Regions from separate parts of the Streptomyces sp. NPDC005281 genome, predicted to be linked through region 1. Evidence: riboswitches for the same ligand, from Rfam matches in the RefSeq annotation. Region 1 holds a riboswitch; each other region holds the start of a gene.

Region 1 (4,668 bases):
CTGCACATCATCGGCATCGCCGCGCTCCTCGGCGGCTTCTTCACCCAGATGAAGGCGATGGGCAAGGGCACCGGCCGCTTCGTCCCGGCGATGCTGCACGGCGCGCTGACCATGCTGGTGACCGGGGTCGCCCTGGTCGGGCTCAACCAGGCCGACGGCAACACGGTCAACACCGTCAAGATCGGCGTGAAGCTGGCCCTGCTGATCGTGATCCTCGGGCTCGTCTATGTGAAGCGGGACGACGAGACGGTGGACAAGCGCCTCTTCGGCCTGGTCGGGCTGCTGACCGTGACGAACATCTTCATCGCCGTCCTGTGGACCTGACCGGCGCACTCACTCCCGCACGGCGGACCTGAAGGCGAGAGCGGCCCCCGCGGCCACCACGAGCCACACCGCCACCGCGATCCACAGGAGCACCTGTCCCGGCCCCTTGAGCCCGAAGACGTCGAGGGCGGTCGCGACCGAGAGGGCCGCAGCCGCCGTCATCCCCATGGGGAAGACGGTCGCCCAGCGCCGTACGTCGAACTGCGGGCGCGGCCACACCACCTCCGCGACGGCCAGCGCGCCGTAACAGGCGAGGTCGAGCACGAGCAACGCGGCGGTCGTGGCGCGCAGGACGCCCTGGTCGTCGTTGTTCCAGAGGTACGGGTTCACATGGTGCGCGGCGACGAGTTTCGCCCCGGCCAGCGCCGAGATCGCGAGCGCGCCACCCGCCACCCAGTGGTCCCCGGCCCCCTTCTTCACCTCCCACAGGTCGAAGTGCGCGAAGCACACTCCGTAGCAGACGATCCCGAGCCAGAACAGCACCATCGCGGCGTGCGCGAGCCAGTCCGGGCCCACGGCGGTGGCGATGGTCGAGGCGAGAACCGAGAGCCCCTGTGTGGCCACGCAGACGAGGAAGACGCCTCCCGCCATGCGGCGCCGCCAATGCCGTACGACGGCCACGAGCAGGATCGGCCAGAGCACGGCCGACAGCGCGAGCAGGGCCTCGGCGAGCACCTGCCATCCCAGCAGGGAGAACCGGGTGCCGAGTACGGTGGTCGCCGCGACGGCGGTGAGGCCGGGAGGTGTGCCGGCCTGCCGCGTCCATTGCTCCCGGTCGTCCGCCAGGCGGACGAGGAAGTCCGCGGCGAGCCCGAGCCAGGCCAGCGAGGCGAGGACCAGCGCGATCCGGGAGAGGGTCTCGTAGCCGGTCAGGTGCAGCCCGACCGAGATGATGCCGGTGGCCATGACGGCGGCCCCCGCGGCGGGCGGCCGCCCCGCCCACCAGGTGCGGAACGAGGACGTGTCCGGCATGTCCGGTGTTTCAGGCATGCGCCCGATGCTAGGGCCTGTCCTGCGGATCAGACCGGAGGAAGCCCCGGCGCCGTGCGGACGCGGGTGGGCGGGCCGAGCCCCGCGTCCTTGGCCTGGTCCGGAGGACCGGCGCCGGGGCATCCGGAGGACCGGCGCCTGGCATCCGGACCGGTCGCGGGCGAGCGTGCGTGAGCGGCCGCGGAGGGGCGGGGCGGGGCGAGCGCGCGGGGCACGCGCGCGGGCCTCTCGGCTCCCGCGAGCGCGCCCCGTGGAGAGGTCCCGGCCTACCCGGGGCGCACCACGCTGTGGATGATCGACGTGCCGCCGTAGTAGATCGACTCCTCGCGGACGTACGCTCCCGGCTTCGGCGCGTGGATCATCATGCCGTCGCCTATGTAGAGGCCGACGTGGCTGATGTCGTCGTAGAAGAAGACGAGGTCGCCGGGACGGGCGTCGGCGAGGGGGACCGTCGTGCCGGCGTTCACCTGGTCGTAGGTGACACGCGGCAGGCTGACGCCGGCGGCCTTCCACGCGGCCTGGGTCAGGCCCGAGCAGTCGTAGGAGTCAGGGCCGGTGGCGCCCCAGACGTACGGCTTGCCGACCTGCGCGCGGGCGAACGCGAGCGCCTTGGCCGCCTTCGCCGTGTACGAGGAGTCCGTGTCCGCCGATCCCGTCGCCGACCCGGCGGAGGACCCGGTCGCCGAGCCGGATGCCGAACCGGTCGAGGTGCCCGAAGACTGCTTCCGGGCGGCCTTCTCGGCGGCGGCCTGCTGCCGTGCCAGTTCCGCCGCCTTGGCCGCGGCCTGCTCCTGCTTCTTCTTCTCGATCGCCGCCAGCCGTGCCTTGTCCTCGGCGTTCAGCTTCGAGAGCAGGTCGCGGGCCTCGGTGAGCTTCCGCTGCACCGCGGCCTTGGAGGTCTTGAGTTCCTTCTGCGTGGCGGTCAGCGACTCCAGGCTCCGGGTGGCCTCCGCCCGCTTTTTGGTGGTGGCGGCCTGCTCGGTGATGTAGTCGTCGACGGACGCCTTCTGGCGGGACGTCAGGCGGCTCATCAACTGGGTCTGGTCGAAATAGTCCTGCGGGTTGTCCGCGAGCAGGAGGGTCGCGGTGTCGGGCGCGGCGGCCCCGGTGCGGTACTGCGCCGCGGCGAACGAACCCAGTTCCTCGCGAGCGGTGTTGAGCTTCTCGGTGCGCTGGGCGACGTCGTCCAGCAGGGTGTCGACGCGCTTGCGCTGCTCGGCGGTCTTCTCCCGGGTCGCGTTGTACTTGTTCGTGGCCGTCTCGGCCTGGTGGTAGAGGTCGTCGACCTTCTTGGAGACTTCTTCGATGCGGGGCCTGGGTTCGGCCGAGGGGGCCGCGTTGGCGGTCTGGGAGAGCAGGGCCACGGAGGTGAGGGCCGCCGTGGCGAGGGCCGGGGTCCGTATGCCTGCGATGCGCGTACCCGAAGGACGCGATTTGCGGTGCGACGCCAAGAGAGGCGACTCCTTCCGTCATCCGCCTGCCGAGTTAGCTGTCGGGTTCGGGCGGGTGGTTCCGGAAGGTTGCCCTACGGTCCTTGCCCCACAAGGCGGTTGGACCGATTCACCCCAAGGTCGGTGGGTCCCCGGCTCCGGCGGCCTCGCGGCGTACGGAATCGGCGGAGGCCGCTCGGCCCGGCGACGTTCGCCGGTTGTGGTCGAGTGGCCTTCCGGCACGCTAGCCAACCGGTGTGGCCCATGTGAAGGTTGATGTGCGATATGCCCGATACATTTTCGTGACCTTGGCCGCACCCGCCGCATTCCGCGTGCCAATCGCGCCAATCCGACCACTTTGCCCTCGGCTTGACCTTCGGTGATCGATCGATCGCACATGGTCATGGTCCGGGAGAGTCCTGTCACGACTGCCCGTCGAGTTCTCCGGGTGGCGGCGGGCTGTCGGTGGGGCGGCCTAGACTCGGAGAGCGATGAGCAGCCTCTTTGACGACAGCTTCCTGGCGAACCTCAAGCCCTCCGCGGCCCACGAGGAAGAACACCCGCCGCCGCCCGAGGACGATCACGTACCGGAGCAGGTTCCGGACGATCTGTTCGGCGGGAAGTTCGACATGCCGCCGAACCGGGACGCGTACTACCGCGACGGCGCCCCCAGGCCCGCCGTGGACCCGGCGGCCCTGCTGGACGGACTGAACGAGAACCAGCGCGCCGCCGTGGTCCACTCCGGCTCCCCGCTGCTCATCGTGGCCGGCGCCGGCTCCGGCAAGACCCGGGTGCTCACCCACCGGATCGCGCATCTGCTCGGCGAGCGGAGCGTTCACCCCGGCCAGATCCTCGCGATCACCTTCACGAACAAGGCCGCGGGCGAGATGAAGGAGCGCGTCGAGGCGCTCGTCGGCCCCCGTGCCAACGCGATGTGGGTGATGACCTTCCACAGCGCCTGCGTCCGCATCCTGCGCCGCGAGAGCAAGAGGCTCGGTTTCACCTCCTCGTTCTCGATCTACGACGCCGCCGACTCCAAGCGGCTGATGGCGCTCGTCTGCCGTGATCTCGACCTCGACCCGAAGCGTTTCCCGCCGAAGTCGTTCAGCGCCAAGATCTCGAACCTGAAGAACGAGCTGATCGACGAGGAGGACTTCGCCGCCCAGGCCACCGACGGCTTCGAGAAGACCCTCGCCCAGGCGTACGCGATGTACCAGTCGCGGCTGCGCGAGGCCAACGCGCTCGACTTCGACGACCTGATCATGACCACGGTCAACCTGCTGCGCGCCTTCCCGGACGTCGCCGAGCACTACCGCCGCCGCTTCCGGCACGTCCTGGTCGACGAGTACCAGGACACCAACCACGCGCAGTACTCGCTGGTCCGGGAGCTCGTGGGCACCTCCGAGCACCCCGTGGACGTACCGCCCGGCGAGTTCGACCTGCCCCCGGCCGAGCTGTGTGTCGTGGGTGACGCGGACCAGTCGATCTACGCCTTCCGTGGCGCGACCATCCGCAACATCCTCCAGTTCGAGGAGAACTACCCGAACGCGACGACGATCCTCCTGGAGCAGAACTACCGCTCCACGCAGACGATCCTGTCCGCCGCCAACGCGGTCATCGAGCGCAACGAGTCCCGTCGCCCCAAGAACCTGTGGACCAACGCGGGCGCCGGCTCGAACATCACGGGCTACGTCGCGGACACCGAGCACGACGAGGCCCAGTTCATCGCCGAAGAGATAGACCGTCTCACCGACGCGGGCGACGCCAGGGCCGGCGACGTCGCGGTCTTCTACCGTACGAACGCGCAGTCCCGTGTCTTCGAAGAGATCTTCATCCGCGTCGGCCTGCCCTACAAGGTCGTCGGCGGCGTCCGCTTCTACGAGCGCAAGGAGGTCCGGGACGTCCTGGCGTACCTCAGGGTGCT
Region 2 (4,668 bases), on a different contig from region 1:
ATCGCCCTCGGGGACATCGAAGGGGGGCATCGGTTGGTGCCTCGCTTTCGGGTTCGTACTCGCCATGTGATCCATGCGTTCCACGTGTTTCATGTGGTCGGGGCACACGTTACGGGGGAGGGACCCCGCTGCGGCAGGGCCTAAAGGGTTTGCAATGTCCGAATTGGCCATATCGGACGCGGCGATTCCGGCTCGACGCCTCTCGGAAACCGTCGCATTGGGCTCCGTTCGGCACCGGCCCAGACATCGCCACCGCCACCGCCGCTACCGCCACCGGCACAGACACCGGCACAGGTACCGGGCCCGTGCCGGGCGGCCCGTGAGCGGTGGTGCGCCGAAATCGGGTGCTCGGTACGGCTCGTCGGTTCCCGGCCCTTGATGTACGGCTCGGGTTCCGGGGCGTGCTGTTCGCTCGTGTCCTGAGCCGTGCTGTTCCGGACTGCTCGCGGCGGTCTCGCCGGGCCCGTGACGTGCCTCGCAGGCGGGGTGGAGTCCGACTCCGGCCGGGCGGTTCGGCGAGTGCGGGACCGTGAAATCGGCTGCCCTGCCTGGGTGTTGTCGAGGCAGAGGTGCTGGTTGCCCTTCATGCAGGGGGCGTTGGGGTGTTGTGGTCGGTCGTGTTCGGGAAAGTCGGTGTGGGCGGAAGCGGAGCCTGGGTGATCCGAATCGGTCGCAACGCGCTTACCGCCGTGCGGTGAACGGCGTTGCTGACGGGATACCGGACGTCGTCCGGTTCACGCCGGGCCGATGAGTCGTCGGATCCGTATTCTTCGGATCATGGCCGCTCCGACTGCATATTCACTCATCGCCACTGACCTGGACGGAACGCTGCTGCGCGGCGACGACACACTCTCCGACCGGTCACGCGCCGCGTTGGCGAACGTGACCCGGGCAGGTGCCCGCCATCTCGTGGTCACGGGCCGACCCGCACCGCGTGTGCGCCCGCTTCTCGATGAACTCGGCGGCGAGGGACTGGCGGTGTGCGGGCAGGGGGCGCAGCTCTACGACGCCGGCACCGACCGCATGCTGTGGTCGGTGACCCTGGACAGAGAGCTGGCGGAGACGGCGCTCGGCAAGATCGAGGCGGAGGTCGGGATGCTGTACGCGGCGGTCGACCAGGACGGGGTGGACGGGCTGACGCTCATCGAGCCGGGGTACGTCATGCCGCATCCGACACTGCCGGCGGTGCGGGTGCCACGCCGGGACAACCTCTGGGCGGAGCCGATCAGCAAGGTGCTGCTGCGCCACCCGTCCCTGTCCGACGACGAGTTGGCGTCAGCGGCACGGGGAGTGGTCGGTTCGCTGGCGACGGTGACCATGTCCGGGCCCGGCACCGTCGAACTCCAGCCATGCGGGGTGACCAAGGCGACGGGCCTCGCTCTCGCCGCGGCGCACCTCGGTCTCACCCCGTGCGCGACGCTGGCCTTCGGTGACATGCCCAATGACATCCCGATGTTCGACTGGGCGGCCCGAGGTGTGGCGATGGCCAACGCGCATCCGGAACTGAAGGCGGTGGCCGACGAGGTCACGTTGTCGAACGAGGACGACGGAATCGCGGTGGTCCTGGAGCGCCTCTTCGGCTTCTAGCGCCACCGCCGCACCCGCCCGCACGCTTGCCCGCGCGCACCTGTTCGCGCGCCTGCCCGCGCACACCCGTCAGCCCGCACTCCGCCGGTGCGCGTCGTCGCCCGCCCGGCGACGCGTCCGACACGCGCGCCGGGCCACGACGCAACCGCACCCGCCGACGGTCCGAGAAGGCGCCGTCGGCGGGTGCGGTGAGAAACGGGGGTGCGGGGTGGATCAGTAGGCGCCGTTGACGTTGTCGATGGAGCCGTAGGTCTTGGCCGCGTAGTTGCAGGCGGCGGTGATGTTCGCGACCGGGTCGTAGATGTTCATCGACGTGCCCGAGACGTGGTACGCCTGGAACGTGGGGTCGATGACCTGGAGCAGGCCCTTGGAGGGGATGCCCGCGGCGGCGTTGGAGTCCCAGTTGTTGATGGCGTTGGGGTTGCCGGAGGACTCGCGCATCACGTTGCGGTAGATGCCGTCGTAGCTGCCGGGGATGCCCGCCTTGGCCATGACGTCCAGGGACTGCTTGATCCAGCCGTCGAGGTTGTTGCTGTACGACTTGACGGAGGCCTGGGTGGCGGTGGTCACCTTGGACTTGGCGACGGCGGCGGTGGCGGTGGCGGTGGTCTTCGCCGTGGTGCGGACGGTCGTCGACCCCAGCGACTTCGTGCCGACGGTCAGCTTCAGGCCCGGACGGATCAGGGCGGGGTTGTCGCCGATGACCGCGCGGTTCGCCGTGTACAGCTTCTTCCAGCCGCCGCTCTTGGGGTACTTCTGCGCCACCTTGGACAGGGTGTCGCCGGCGACCACCTTGTAGGTGACGAGCTGCACGTTGGGGACCACCGCGGTGTGGGCGGTCTTCGCGACCTGGGGGGCCTGCGCCGGAGTGGCGGCGCTGGCGCCGGTCGCGCTCACGAGCGGAAGGGCGAGGGCGATGCCGCCCGTTCCGGCGGCGATCATGCCCCGGGTGATGACGTTGGTCTTCATGCGACGGTGCTTGGCTCGTACGGGCATGGCGAATTTCCTCTCCGACGCCTGCGAGGTGAGCTGTCGGGTTCGGGCGGGAGATGCCCGGCCGCGCTGTGAGCGCGGCTTCACCCCAAGCCGGTCCGGTATGTACGGATCGGCGGCTTACCTGTGGTTCCCCCGCTCCTGCCGTGGCGTGGGTCGATGGGTTGCCGGGCGGCGGCAGGATTCGGCGATCCGCCCGGGGTCGACCAGAACGTATGCGAGAGCACATGTCCGAAACAAGACGAGATTTGACCGCGAAGATCGCTTTCGCCTGGTTAAGGCGAGGGTAAAAAGTCCGATTGTGCCGGAATTGGATCCTCAACTTGCCTTTGGCGAAGGGGTTGGGTCGAGAACGGTGCGCGGCGGCGGTGCGGCACGCCGGTGACTCAACTCACGAGACCAAAGAGCATTAAGGCGGCATGAGGGGTAAATCGGGCATCAGGCGTGGGTCGGTGAGCGCCGGCGGGCTCTTCGGAGGGGGCCGATCGGCCCCTGACGCGACGGGAATTGTGGCGTGGGACACGTCGGGGCGGGCCCCGTCCGGGGCCCGAGCCGTCCGGGCGGGACCGCCGGCCGGAAGCGAGCCGAACCCAGGCGGACGCCAGGTGAAGTGCGGCTCTTTTCAACGGCGTTCGGTGTGCACGCGAGCGAGGGAACGCGAACTCCCTTGCCTGTGGCTCGTGTCGGCTCGGTCAGCCGGCCGTGCGCGGGATTCTCTTCTCCCAGGTCCGGTGGAAGACGACCTCGCCGCCGTCCTTGCAGACGAGTTCGTCGGTCGTGATGAAGTCCCGCGCGTCGCAGGTGAGTGCGGAGACCGTCTCGACTCGGGCGTCCCACGGCAGGTCCGGGCGGTGCAGCCGGATCGACCACGCCGAGCGGGCGCCGGCGGACAGCGGGTCCGGTGAGTCGATCGTGTACGTCTCCCGGGCCTCCTCCGTGTATTCGAGGCCGTCGGGATGGACGTGGGTGCCGCCGTGGCCCGGGTCGGTCTCCAGGCGCCAGGTCTCCGCGGCCACGTCGCGCAGGACCAGGCGCCGCGGCCGGGACTCGTCCAGGGTCTCGGAGACGGTCACGCCGAGGGGTTCGTACTCCTCCGGCTCCCCGAAGGTGATCGAGGGGTCCGACTCCCGTGTCCGTACCGGGAGTTCGAGGACGCTGCCGATCGGCTCCAGGGTGAAGCCCGCCTCCGAGCCCGGCTGGGGCCAGATCCAGGGCCAGTACGCGGAGGAGACGCCCAGCCGGATGCGGTGGCCTGCCGGGAACGCGTAGCCGATGGCGTTCAGGTCGAGCACCACGTTCTCCGCGGTGCCCGGTTTCCAGGGCACAGCCTGTTCGGGGCCCTGGCGCGCCGACAGGTTCAGGGCGCCCCGGGTGACCAGCGTGGACGCTCCGTCCGGCGCCACATCGCAGAGCCGGGCGATCACCTGCCCCCTGGGTGACGCGGACGTCAGCCGCAGATTGACCCGGGGGCGGCCCAGCACCCAGGTCTCCTCCGTCACCTGGAACTCGAAGCAGGCCGACCGCGCGTCCTCCTCCCGCTGGTCCGGCGGCAGGTCGCCGTCGTCGCCCAAGGGGAAGAGGCGGCCCGCGTCGACCCCCGTGTGCTGCGGGGACCGCACCGGCACCGGGGTGCCCTGGAGCGCGTACGCGACCGGGGTCACCGAGGGTGAGGGCCAGGCGGGGTCGCCCACCCAGCGGCCGGGGATCCGCGCGTACACGGTCGCCGGAGGATGCGCGTCCATCACGTACGAGCGCAGCAGGGGGACGGAGAGCGCGTCCGTCTCCTTGTCCTTGAGCCAGTGGTCCCACCAGCGCAGCGTCTCCTGGAGGAAGCCGATCGCCGGTCCGGGCGGCAGGTCCCGGTCGGGGTAGTGGCGGGACCAGGGGCCGATGAGACCTCGTACGCGGTCCGGCGGCAGGTTCCGCACCAGGCGCAGCACCGTGTCGCGGTGCGGGTCGTGCCATCCGCCGACCGCGAGGACCGCCGCGCGGATCGCTCCGTACTCCTCGCGGACACTGCCGTGGCGCCAGTACGCGTCCCTGGTCTGGTGCGCCAGCCAGGTGTGGGCGGAGGGGGTGACCGCCTCC
Region 3 (4,668 bases), on a different contig from region 1:
CGGGCGCGAGATCCCCCTGGCCGACGGCACGCGCCGGCCCGCCGCCGCCTTCCCGCCAGGGGCGCCGCCGTTTTCGCTCTCGGCATGACGCTCTTCCACGACGACGTACGTCCTGTACATTTTTTACAGACGTCGATCCGAGGAGGCGCGCCATGGACAGCCCGTCCGCCCGCTATGTCCTGCCCGAGTTCACCGAGCGCACGAGTACGGGGCAGCAGACCCTGGATCCGTACTCGAAGCTGCTCGCCGAACGGATCGTGTTCCTGGGGACGCCGATCGACGACACCTCGGCGAACGACGTGATGGCGCAGTTCATGTACCTCGAACACCAGGCCCCTGAGCAGGACATCTCGCTCTACGTCAACTCCCCCGGCGGCTCTTTCAGCGCGATGACGGCGATCTACGACACGATCCGGTTCGTGACCTGCGACGTCGAGACGGTCTGCCTCGGCCGGGCGGAGTCGGCCGCCGCGGTGCTGCTGGCCGCCGGCACCCCGGGCAAGCGGCTCGCGCTGCCGGGAGCCCGCGTCCTCCTCCGGCAGCCGTCGATCCCGGAGCCGGTCCAGGGACGGACCAGCGACCTGGCGATCCAGGCAGAGGAGTTGGTCCGCACCCGCGAGATCCTGGAGGACATGCTCGTACGGCACACGGGACAGAGCCCGGAGCGGGTCGCCGCGGACATCGAGCGGGACAAGGTCCTCGACGCTCCGGCGGCGCTGGCCTACGGCCTGATCGACCTGATCGTGCCGAGCCGCGGGGCCGCGCGCCGGACGCCGGGCGCGAGGTGAGCGGCCGATGATCCCGGACCTCCCTCCGCTGCCGGCGCTGACCCGCGCCGAGGCCGAGCTGATCGACCGCTATCTCGACGTGGTCGACCTGGTCGGCCGTATCAACCCCTCCCGCCCCGGAGACACCTATCGCGGCCTGAGGGCGGCTCAGGCTCTGGTCGGCAAGGCGGAGGCCCTGCGGGACGCTCTCACGCTGATGCACCAGCGCGGCGAGAACGAGGTGCACGCCCCGACGCTGGCCCAGGCTCTGCGGGTGCTCGGCGGAGAACGGCGGGCCGCCAGGGTCACCGTGCCGCCCGAGCCGGGAAGTTGACGGACCCGCACCACGGCACCGGTGTGCGCCGCGACCCCGTGATGCCCGGACCACGACTCAAACGGACCGGATGGTGTACCCACCGATGGCGTATTCAGGGAACCTTTCTACGACCCCTCCGAGTTGCGCAACACGCGGTTCAGAAAGGCCGGATGAAGCCTTTCACCGCAGGTACGGGCCCCGCCGGCATCCCCAACACGCGCTCGAACGGGGGGTTGTTCACCCGAACAGGTGAGTGGTGAGTAAGCCCACAAAACGCCGGTTCCGCTCGGATTTTCCGACTCCCATGAGTGAAGATCCCTTCCGACGACAAGCCCCCGCCACAGCGGCGGGGCGGTCCGGGCGGACGCCGAGTCCTGCCGCCGCCCGGATGCCCGGTCGACAGAAGTGGATCGGCAGGAGTGGAGGACCCAGCTAGACGGTCCGCCGGAACAGTTCCGGGCGGTCCTTGGGGTGAAGCCGCAGCAGCGGCCGGGCAACTTCGCCAGCCCGAATCCGACAGGTCATCCTTCACAGGCGGCTGACGAAGGGTTGCGCATGACTGCGCTCAATCGTGTCCCGTCGCTGTGGACCCGGGCCGGTACGGCCTCGGCCCTCACCCTTGCCGCGGTGGGCGGCAGCCTCGTGGTCCCCGGCGTCGCACCCGACGCCGAGGCGGCCACGCTCGCGACGCGGGCACTCCAGGTCGCGGCGTCGAAGCACGGCTCCCCCTACCAGTGGGGCGCCACCGGACCGCACCGCTTCGACTGCTCCGGGCTCACGCTCTACTCGTACAAGAAGGCGGGCAAGACGCTGCCTCGTACGGCCGCGGCGCAGTACAACAAGACGCACCATGTCTCGGCCTCGCACCGCAAGGCCGGTGACCTCGTGTTCTTCCACTCGGGCCGGAACGTGTACCACGTCGGCATCTACGCCGGGAAGGGAAAGATCTGGCACTCCCCGAAGACCGGGGAAGTGGTGAAGCTCGAGAGGATCTGGACGAGAAGCGTCTGGTACGGCAGGGTCGGCTGATCCTCAGCCCCGGGGCGGCGGACCCTCGCCGCCCCGGCGCGGGCCCTCCCACGGCCCGCCGCGGGCCCCCACGGCCGCTGTGACGCCCTCTCAGCTCCTCAGGGGATCCAGCACCAGGACGAGGCCCAGCACGGTGAGGGCGCCGCCGGTGAGCCCGGCCACGGCGCGCGCGGCCCGCGGCTCGCGCAGCCACCGCCCGAGCCGGTCCACCAGAAGCGCGACCGCCGGGAACCACAGCAGGGCCAGGACGACCACGATCAGCGCGAGCAGCAGGGTCCGCGGCATCGCCGGCGTGCCCGCGGGCACGAACTGCGGCAGCAGGCTCAGGAACGTGATGGGCGCCTTCGGGTTGAGCGCGTTGGTGACGAAGCCCTGCCGCAGCGGGCGTGCGCGCCCCGCCGCCCGACGCGTCGTCGCCGCGCGCCGAACCGCGTCCGAACCCGGCTCCGCCGCCGTCCCGCGCAGGCCCGCGCCGGAGTCCGTCGCCTCCGCTTCCGTGCCGTGCGGACCCGGCCCCGTCCCGTCGGACGCCACGTCACTCGGACGGCCCAGCGAGCGGAGCGTGCGCAGGCCCAGGTACAGCACGTAGACCCCACCGAGCAGTTGGAGCGTCCGGAAGAGCGCCGGGACGGCCGTCAGGACGGCGGCGACCCCGGCGACCGCGAGCGCGGTGTGGAGCAGCAGCCCGCCCGCGATGCCGAGGGCGCAGGCGACCCCGGTCCGGCGGGACACGAGCGCGTTGCGTACGACGACGGTGAAGTCCGCGCCCGGCATGGCGACCATGCCGGCGGCGACGCCCGTGAAGGCGATGAGCTGAGCGTCCATGGCCCCCAGACTGCCCGGGACGGGCCTTCAGCAGGTATGTCGAATATCCTGGGTCGGTCTTAAGCGATCGTTAACACCCGGCCGGACACCGCCGGGCCCGGGAGGCGCGCGATGTACGACCCGACGCGGCTCGCGGCACTGGTGGCGATCGCCGAGGCGGGATCGATCACCCGGGCAGCCGAGCGCCTCGGATACAGCCCGCCCGCGCTGTCCCAGCAGGTGGCGAAGCTGGAGCGGGAGGCGGGGGCGACGCTGCTGGTGCGCTCCCATCGCGGGACCCGGCTCACCGGAGCGGGTGAACTGCTGGTCGTACGGGCCCGCCGGGTCCTCGACGAGATGGAGCTGGCCCGGCACGAACTGGCCCGGCTGACGGGACTGTCGGGCGGCACGCTGCGACTCGGCACCTTCCAGACGGCGGGCATCCATCTGCTCCCGCCCGTCCTCAGCGCCTTCCGCCGGGCCCACCCGGACGTGGCGCTCGCGGTCGCCGACTACGAGCCGCCGCACGGGATCGCCGCGGTCGCGGCCGGCGAGGTGGACCTGGCGCTCACGCACGCCTATCAGCCCGCCCCGCCGGTACCGCTCCCGTCGTCCGTCGGCATCGAGCCGGTGCTGGTCGAGGAACTGGTGCTGGTGACCGCCCCCGGTCACCTTCTCGCCGGCGGTTCGGCGCGGCTGCCGCTCGCCGAGCTCGCCGGGCAGCCGCTGATCAGCATGGCCCCGGACCACCCTCCCCGCCAGGGTGTGGAGGCCGCGCTCGCCGGGGCGGGGGCCACACCCGCGGTCCTCGTCGAGACCCCGGTGTACGCCCTGGTGTGCGCGCTGGTCAGCGCCGGGCTCGGGGTCGCGGTCGTGCCGGAGATGGTGGCGGCGACGGCGACGACTCCGGTGGGCACCAGGCTGCTGGAGCCGGGAGATCTGCGCCGCACGATCTCGGTCGTCCACCGGACGGATGTGACGGCACCGGCGGCCGACGCGTTCCGCGCCCTGCTGCGCGGCGCCTTCGGGCGGGCCGGGCGCCATCGGGCCGGTGGCGCCCGGCCGGATACCGGCGGGCGCCGGGACGAGATGCCTCAGGGCTCCTGAGGCCACCCGGCGGGCACCGGCCGGACCGGGACCGTCCAGGGGAGTTCGATGGAGACCGTCTTGCCGCCCTCCCGGGTCGGCAGCACGATGAGCCTGCCACCGCATTCCGCCGCCAGCCAGCGGATGATGACCATGCCGCGGCCGTTGTCCTGCTGGACGGCCGCGGGCAGTCGCTTCGGAAAGCGCGGATGGCTGTCGGTGACGCCGATGCGCAGCCGCTCCTCCCGTTCGAGGCACACCCCGACCGTGAACGTGGGCGACTGCCCGAATGTGTGCTGGACGGCGTTGGTGGCCAGTTCGGACACGATCAGGCGCACGGTCTCGGCGACTTCGCTGTCACGCGGCAGGCCCCATTCGGCCAGTACTTCGGCGACGAATTTACGGGCCACGGAAACCGAGGCCGGTTCGCTCGGCAGTGTGACGGATGCTTCCTGATGGTCTGCCATGGCGACGTTCGTCCCTTTCCCACGGGACCGGAACCCGACACCGAGCGTTTGGTTCGAGTACGGTCCCGGACTGGTGCTTGCGCCAGACTGCCATTACCGGGCCGGTCGCGGGTGCGATCCACCGAGGAATGCATATATCTGTCGCTCGATGCGGTGAACTCTGCGTCGGCAGAGCGTATTCGGGCGACTTGGAAGGAGT

The links. Region 1 has a riboswitch for cyclic di-AMP ahead of ABZV42_RS22745 (NlpC/P60 family protein). Riboswitches for the same ligand answer to the same signal wherever they lie in the genome.
Region 2: linked by a shared signal. The riboswitch ahead of ABZV42_RS35045 (transglycosylase SLT domain-containing protein) and the one ahead of ABZV42_RS22745 (NlpC/P60 family protein) in region 1 are both predicted to bind cyclic di-AMP.
Region 3: linked by a shared signal. The riboswitch ahead of ABZV42_RS12675 (C40 family peptidase) and the one ahead of ABZV42_RS22745 (NlpC/P60 family protein) in region 1 are both predicted to bind cyclic di-AMP.

Annotation. Positions count from the first base shown of each region.
Region 1 is NZ_JBEXGX010000016.1:45,536-50,203, forward strand. It holds gene ABZV42_RS22735 (hypothetical protein) at 1-324, shown strand, start outside; gene ABZV42_RS22740 (tellurite resistance/C4-dicarboxylate transporter family protein) at 334-1,314, opposite strand; gene ABZV42_RS22745 (NlpC/P60 family protein) at 1,581-2,765, opposite strand; cyclic di-AMP (ydaO/yuaA leader) riboswitch at 2,773-2,942, opposite strand; gene pcrA (DNA helicase PcrA) at 3,236-4,668, shown strand, end outside.
Region 2 is NZ_JBEXGX010000035.1:43,909-48,576, forward strand. It holds gene fahA (fumarylacetoacetase) at 1-30, opposite strand, end outside; gene ABZV42_RS35040 (Cof-type HAD-IIB family hydrolase) at 778-1,587, shown strand; gene ABZV42_RS35045 (transglycosylase SLT domain-containing protein) at 1,801-2,583, opposite strand; cyclic di-AMP (ydaO/yuaA leader) riboswitch at 2,587-2,742, opposite strand; gene ABZV42_RS35050 (CocE/NonD family hydrolase) at 3,273-4,668, opposite strand, start outside.
Region 3 is NZ_JBEXGX010000007.1:127,342-132,009, reverse strand. It holds gene ABZV42_RS12685 (ATP-dependent Clp protease proteolytic subunit) at 153-788, shown strand; gene ABZV42_RS12680 (hypothetical protein) at 796-1,101, shown strand; cyclic di-AMP (ydaO/yuaA leader) riboswitch at 1,439-1,635, shown strand; gene ABZV42_RS12675 (C40 family peptidase) at 1,639-2,112, shown strand; gene ABZV42_RS12670 (LysE family translocator) at 2,203-2,937, opposite strand; gene ABZV42_RS12665 (LysR family transcriptional regulator) at 3,049-4,023, shown strand; gene ABZV42_RS12660 (ATP-binding protein) at 4,011-4,469, opposite strand.